Regions from separate parts of the Citricoccus sp. genome, predicted to be linked through region 3. Evidence: riboswitches for the same ligand, from Rfam matches in the RefSeq annotation. Region 3 holds a riboswitch; each other region holds the start of a gene.
What was found. Region 3 has a riboswitch for S-adenosylmethionine ahead of PLJ28_RS04635 (flavin reductase family protein). Riboswitches for the same ligand answer to the same signal wherever they lie in the genome.
Positions count from the first base shown of each region.

Region 1: another riboswitch for S-adenosylmethionine. It lies ahead of PLJ28_RS05440 (LLM class flavin-dependent oxidoreductase); the one in region 3 lies ahead of PLJ28_RS04635 (flavin reductase family protein).
Region 2: another riboswitch for S-adenosylmethionine. It lies ahead of PLJ28_RS01150 (O-acetylhomoserine aminocarboxypropyltransferase/cysteine synthase family protein); the one in region 3 lies ahead of PLJ28_RS04635 (flavin reductase family protein).

Region 1 is NZ_DAOMPX010000010.1:43,986-46,241, forward strand. It holds gene PLJ28_RS05435 (acyl-CoA dehydrogenase family protein) at 1-875, shown strand, start outside; SAM riboswitch class IV at 1,085-1,199, shown strand; gene PLJ28_RS05440 (LLM class flavin-dependent oxidoreductase) at 1,284-2,256, shown strand, end outside.
Region 2 is NZ_DAOMPX010000002.1:6,096-8,351, reverse strand. It holds gene PLJ28_RS01155 (VOC family protein) at 11-667, opposite strand; SAM riboswitch class IV at 808-922, shown strand; gene PLJ28_RS01150 (O-acetylhomoserine aminocarboxypropyltransferase/cysteine synthase family protein) at 995-2,256, shown strand, end outside.
Region 3 is NZ_DAOMPX010000008.1:38,841-41,096, forward strand. It holds gene PLJ28_RS04625 (hypothetical protein) at 1-127, opposite strand, end outside; gene PLJ28_RS04630 (RNA-binding S4 domain-containing protein) at 302-694, opposite strand; gene PLJ28_RS04635 (flavin reductase family protein) at 720-1,265, opposite strand; SAM riboswitch class IV at 1,335-1,454, opposite strand; gene hisD (histidinol dehydrogenase) at 1,593-2,256, opposite strand, start outside.

The DNA of each region.
Region 1 (2,256 bases), on a different contig from region 3:
GCGCGGGGGCCGTCGTCGGGAACGCCATCACCGAGGTCAACAACGCGGTGGGGGAGGGGACCACCCGGCTGGTGCAGGACGCCGAGGGCACCTGGCGGCTCAACGGCACCAAGTACTACTCGACCGGGTCCCTGTACGCGGACTGGATCATCGTGGCGGCGGTCGACGCCCGCGGTGAGGAGATCGCCGCGACCGTGCCCGCGGACGCCCCCGGTGTCCGGCTCCTGGACGACTGGGACGGGTTCGGCCAGCAGCTCACGGCCTCGGGGACCACGGTGTTCGACAACACCCCGGTCGACCCGGAGGAGGTCTACACCTCCGGCCTGGACGACGGCACCCGCGTGGCCACCGGCCAGGCGTCCTGGCAGTTCCTGCACCTGGCGACCCTGACGGGCATCGCCGAGGCGATCGTGCGTGACGCCGGGGACTACGTACGCGGCCGGCGCCGGTCCTTCAGTCACGGGGTGACCGAACTGCCCCGTGACGACGCCCAGGTGCTGCAGGTGGTCGGTGAGCTCTCCTCGGCGGCCTTCGCCTCCCGCGTGGCGCTCGACGCGGTGGTCACCGCCCTGGGAGGAATCCTCGAACGCGAGGCCGGGGGCGAGGTGCTGCCGGAGGAGGACGTCAACGCCCTGTACGTCCGCGTCTACCAGGCCCAGCAGGTGATCGCGAAGAACGTGCTGGCCGCCGCGACCCAGCTGTTCGAGGTGGGCGGGGCCTCGGCCACGAGCCAGTCGAGGCGCCTGGACCGGCACTGGCGCAACGCGCGCGTGCTGGCCAGCCACAATCCGCTCATCTACCGCGCGCGGATCATCGGCGAGTGGGAGGTCAACGCCACCCCGCCGTCGCGGTCCTACCGCATCGGTTCCGCCTGACCCACGGTCCTGGCCTGCGCCACCGGCCCCCGTCGTGCACCGCACGGCGGGGGCCTTCGCGTGCCCGGCCCGCGCAGATGTCGCCGTATGTCCCCCCGGCGTCATGGAAGGACCCGGTGGCCCTCGCCCCGGCCGGGGATGACGGGACGTTAACCGGTGCCGGCGGATCCCTTGGCGGGACCGGCGCCGGGGTCTACGCTCGGTAACGGAATCACGAGATCCGGCCATAAGCCCTGGCTGACCGGACAGCAACCCTCTCGCTGTAGTGGGGTGCTCCAGGTGATGATTCGGCCGGCACGCACCCGTGACCGGCAAGTACGGCACCCCGCCCGGTGCATCGAGGCCGCCTGCGCGCGCCCCGGTGCGTTCCGGGCATCCCCGGAGTGCCACCGACCGGGAAGAGACACCATGGCCCCCATCGCCCGCACGCCCCTGCACTTCAACGCTTTCGTCATGAACACCACCAGTCACATCCACCACGGCCAGTGGCGTCGCCCCGACGCCGGGCAGGCCGAGTTCACCGACGTCCGCACCTGGATCGACCTGGCCCGCACCCTCGAGGCCGCGAGGTTCGACGCCATGTTCTTCGCGGACGTCGTCGGCCACTACGGCGACGCCGACGCCGACTACTCCGTGTACGTCAACGAGGGCCTGCAGATCCCCTCCAACGACCCGACCGTGCTGCTCGGCGCGCTGGCCGTGGTGACCGAGCACCTGGGCCTGGCCACCACCTCCAACGTCTTCCAGTCCCACCCGTTCCAGTTCGCCCGCCAGCTCTCCACGCTCGACCACATCTCGAACGGCCGGATCGCCTGGAACATCGTCACCGGGACCCAGGACAACGGTTCACGCAACTTCGGCCTGCCACGGCTGACCGACCACGCCGAGCGCTACGCCTGGGCCGAGGAGTACGTGGACGTCGCCTACAAGCTCTGGGAGGGCTCGTGGGACGAGGGAGCGGTCGTCAAGGATCGGCAGGGCTCCCGGTACTCGGACCCGGCGAAGGTCCACAAGATCCACCACGAGGGCCGGCGCTACTCGGTGGAGGGCCCGCACCTGCCCTCACCGTCCCCGCAGCGGACACCGCTGCTGTACCAGGCGGGATCCTCCGCCTCCGGCCGGGACTTCGCCGCCCGCAACGCCGAGGCCGTGTTCCTCATCGCGGCGACCCCGGACATCGCCCGCCAGCAGATCGAGGACACCCGCCGCCGCGCCGTCGAGGCCGGCCGGGCACCGGAGGACATCAAGTTCTTCCAGGGCCTGAGCTTCGTCATCGGCGAGACGGAGCAGCAGGCCCGGCGCACGCTGGCCGAGTACGAGGAGTACGCCTCCGTGGAGGGCTACCTGGCCCACGCCGCCCTGGTCGACCCGGACGGCCGTG
Region 2 (2,256 bases), on a different contig from region 3:
GCGGGGCGCGTCAGAGGGTGACGGTGCCCTTGGGGGTCTCGAAGGTGACCTCGAGGATGCCGGGCGTGCCGGAGGGGGACTCGTAGATGACGTTGAGGTCCTCGACCCTCTGCTCGGGGTCGTCCAGTCCCAGCCAGCCCCGCACCCGGTCCCGCGATCCGGCGATCGTGATGGAGGACAGCTCCGCCTGCGGCTCCGCGGCGCGGGAGGGGTGCAGCTCCTCCATGCCGTCATCCCAGCGCAGCAGGTAGGGCACCTGCGGGTCGGCGATGAGGCCCTTGATGCCGATCTGGCGCCAGGTCAGCTCGCGGCCGTCCGGGAACTTGCGGTTGCCCGGAACGGACTGGCGCTCGAGCCGTTCCTCGAACGGGGCCAGGTCGTCCACGGCCACGCACCAGCCCATCCAGCCGCCGCCCATCTCGGAGCGGGCGCGCACGGCCTGTCCGAACGGGGCCTTGCCGGAGGAGGGGTGGTCGAGTACCTCGACGACCTCCAGGTACTGGTGCTTGCGCAACGGGAAGATGGCGTTGCGGGTGCCGAAGCGGGGGTGGACCCCGCCCTTGACTCGCTCGATGCCCAGGGCATCGGCGATCCGGGCCACCGCGGCGGGGAGGCCCTCTTCGGGGCCGACGGCGTACGAGACGTGATCAAGGCGCATCATGCCCATATCGTCCCACTTCCCCGTGGCGGAGATCGCTTAGGTTACCCTCACTTGAAAAGTTGCGCAGATCACACTCCGGCGGGGCCGCGGTCACACTGTGACCGAACGGGATGACCCGCTCGCACCGATCTGGCAGACTGGGCGCAGGTCATGAGCGCCAGCATCGAGCCCCGGCTTGCTGGCCGGCAACCCTCCAGCTCGCGGTGGGGTGCCCCGGGTGAGGACCAGGCGGGTGTCGACCGGCACCTGCAAGCGCGGGCCACCACGGCGCGGCATGCTTCACGGCACCGTGATGCCACCGGGTGGCCCTGGACGGATACAGGAGCCATGTCGATGACTGACACCCCGAACCAGGCCACCCCGGACACCGACCCGGCCGGCGCCACGGACTCCGCCGCGAACTGGGGCTTCGAGACCCGGCAGGTGCACGCCGGCATCCCGGAGGTCAACCCCTTCGGCGCCACCGCGCTGCCGATCATCCAGTCCAACTCCTTCGACTTCCCCTCCCACGAGGTCGCCGCCGACCGGTTCGCCCTGAAGGACCTCGGGCCCATCTACACCCGCATCGGCAACCCGACCCAGGAGGCCGTGGAGGGCAAGATCGCCGCCCTCGAGGGCGGGGTGGGCGCCCTGCTGCTGGCCTCCGGGCAGGCGGCCACCACCTTCTCCGTGCTCAACCTCGCCGGTGCGGGGGACCACGTGGTGGTCTCGGCCTCCCTCTACGGCGGCACCCAGAACCTGTTCAAGCACACCCTGGCCAAGATCGGCATCACCACCACCTTCGTCCAGGACCCGGACGACCTGGAGGAGTGGACGGGCGCCGTCCGGGACACCACGAAGCTGCTGTTCGCCGAGTCCCTCGGCAACCCGCGCGGGGACGTGCCGGACCTGCGGGGCATCGCCGACGTCGCCCACGCCGCCGGCGTGCCGTTCATCGTGGACAACACCCTGGCCACCCCCTACCTGCTGCGGCCGATCGAGCACGGCGCGGACGTGGTCGTGCACTCGGCCACCAAGTACCTCGGCGGCCACGCCGTGGCCATGGGCGGGGTCATCGTGGACGCCGGGACCTTTGACTACGCCTCCCAGCCGGAGCGCTTCCCGGGCTTCAACACCCCGGACGAGAGCTACAACGGACTGGTGTTCGCCCGGGACCTGGGTGTCGGGGGCATCCTCGGGGCCAACCTTGCCTACATCCTGAAGGCCCGCGTGCAGCTGCTGCGCGACTTCGGCAGCTCGATCAGCCCGTTCAACGCCTTCCTGCTCAACCTCGGCCTGGAGACCCTGTCCCTGCGGATGGAGCGTCACGTGGCCAACGCGCAGAGGGTCGCCGACTACCTGGACGGCCACGCCCAGGCCGAGGCCGTGATCTACCCGGGCCTGGCATCCAGCCCCTGGTACGAGCGCGCGCAGCAGTACCTGCCCCAGGGCGCCGGCGGCTTCGTGTCCTTCGAGATCGCCGGTGGCCGCGAGGCCGGCGCGCGGTTCGTGGACGCCCTGCGCCTGCACCACCAGGTGGCCAACATCGGCGACATCCGTTCGCTCGTCATCCACCCGGCCTCCACCACGCACTCCCAGTTGACGGAGGCCGAGCA
Region 3 (2,256 bases):
CTTCCGCGAGGTCCAGGTCCGTGTCGGCGTGTGCTGCGGGTGCCAGCATCACCGTCGTGACCAGGCCCAGGGCTGCCATCCCGGTGATGGCCGGCGTGCGTCGGTAGAGGGGGGTCGTGTGCTGCATCAGAAGATCCTTCGTCCGCTGGATCCAGCCCGGGGTGGACTGGTAGCACCCCAACCTATGAGAGGGCTGTGAATGGGGCACTAGTAGGCACTACCCGACGTGCACTGCCGACGACCACGTCATCGGGCGCCGCCCTACTCGGTTTTTGAGTCTGTTTCGGTCCGCTTCGCTTCCTCAGGGCTGAGGATCCCGGCCGCGGAGCCGGTCCATCTGACGGCGGTCCCGCTTGGTGGGGCGCCCTGCGCCGCGATCGCGCTGGGGGACGGCCAGCAGTTCCCGGGGGATCAGCGGCGGCGAGTGGTCGACGTAGTGGCGCACCGCCTCGGCGGCCCCGACCCGTTTGGCCAGCAGGCCGGTGACCTCCAGGACCCTCTCCCGGCCCGGCTGGCGCAGCCGGATGGTGTCACCGGGCTTGACCGGCTGGGCCGCCTTGGCCGGCTGGCCGTTGAGACGCACGTGGCCGGCCCGGCAGGCCGCCGTCGCCGCCGAGCGGGTCTTGTACATGCGGATGCCCCACAGCCAGGCGTCCAGGCGGACCTGGCTCGGTGGCTGCGGGGCGTTCGGCATGCGGACCAGGATACGGGTGGGCCGGTTACTGGTTGCCCTCGGCGGTGCGCAGGTTGCGGAAGGCCGAACGGTGGAAGACCAGCGGCTCGTGCTCGGAGGAGTGGTCGTGGACGCCGTGGACCTCGAGCAGGACCACGTGGTGGTCGCCGGCCGGGACCTCCGCGTAGACGGAGGTCTCCAGCCACAGCGCGGCGTTGTCCAGGAACAGGGCGCCCCGGTCCGAGGCGCGAACGCCCAGGCCCTCGAAGCGGTCCCCGTCCTTGGAGGCCAACTGGCGGCAGACGTCGGTGTGGCCCTCGGCGAGGATCGAGATCCCGATGCGCTCGGCCCGCTTCAGCCGCGGCCAGGTCCGGGAGGTGTTCTGCACGGCGAAGGACACCAGTGCCGGTTCGAGGGAGACCCCCACCGTGAAGGACGAGGCCACGAGGCCCTCCTTCTGGTCATCGGCGAGGCCGCACAGCGCGGCGACGCCGGAGGGGAAGTGGGAGAAGGCCGAGCGCAGGGTCTGGGCGGACAGGTCGGTGTCCAGGGTGGCGGTGCGGCTCAGGTCGATGGTGGCCAGGGCGGTCATGTCAGTCCTCCGTTCGAGGGCGCATCCACAGTGTGACCTCGGGCGGTGCCCCTCCGGTACCTGCTTCAGACGCGGTACTTGCCCGCCGGCTTGCCCGGAAGGCCGAATCATCACCTGGAGCACCCCACTACTGCGTGAAGAGGGTTGCCGTCCCGCAAGCCAGGGCTGTAACAGCGGGAACTCGTGATTCTGGGTTCAGCGTAACGACGGCCGGGGCGACGGGTCAAAGGCCTTCTGCGGATGTGAACGCCTGTGACGGTGACCTCCGTCACGTGCTGCGGAGCCGGTTGCCGCCGACGCGGGACGGCACCCGGCGGTGACCGGGGGCTACCGGAAACGCCGGGCCACGGCCTCCCCGTGGGCGGGCAGCCCCTCGGCCCCGGCCAGTGCCGAGATGTTCGATGCCAACTCCTTCAACCCGGTCTCGGAGTACCGGATCAGCTGCTGCAGCCGCAGGAAGCTGACCGTGTTCAGCCCCGAGGAGTACCGGGCGGACCCGCCGGTGGGCAGCACGTGGTTGGACCCGGAGGAGTAGTCGCCCAGCGGCACGGGGGAGTACGGTCCCACGAACACGGCCCCGGCGTTGCGGATCCGGCGCGCGGTGGCCAGCGCGTCCACGGTGTGCACCTCCAGGTGCTCGGCGGCGTAGGCATCGGCCACCGCGATGGCCGTGGCCAGGGTGTCCACCACGAGGATCCCGGACTGCGGACCGGTCAGGGCCTGACGGACCTGCTCCTCGTGGAACGACCCCGGCACCTGCTCCTGGACCTGGGCCACCACGTCCCGGGCCAGCTCCGGGGACGTGGTGATGAGCACCGAACCGGCCATCGGGTCGTGCTCGGCCTGGCTGATCAGGTCGGCCGCGACCCACTCCGCGTCCGCCGTGGCATCGGCCAGCACGGCGATCTCGGTGGGACCGGCCTCGGCGTCGATCCCGATGGTCCCGAGCAGCGCCCGCTTGGCCGCGGCCACGTAGATGTTGCCCGGCCCC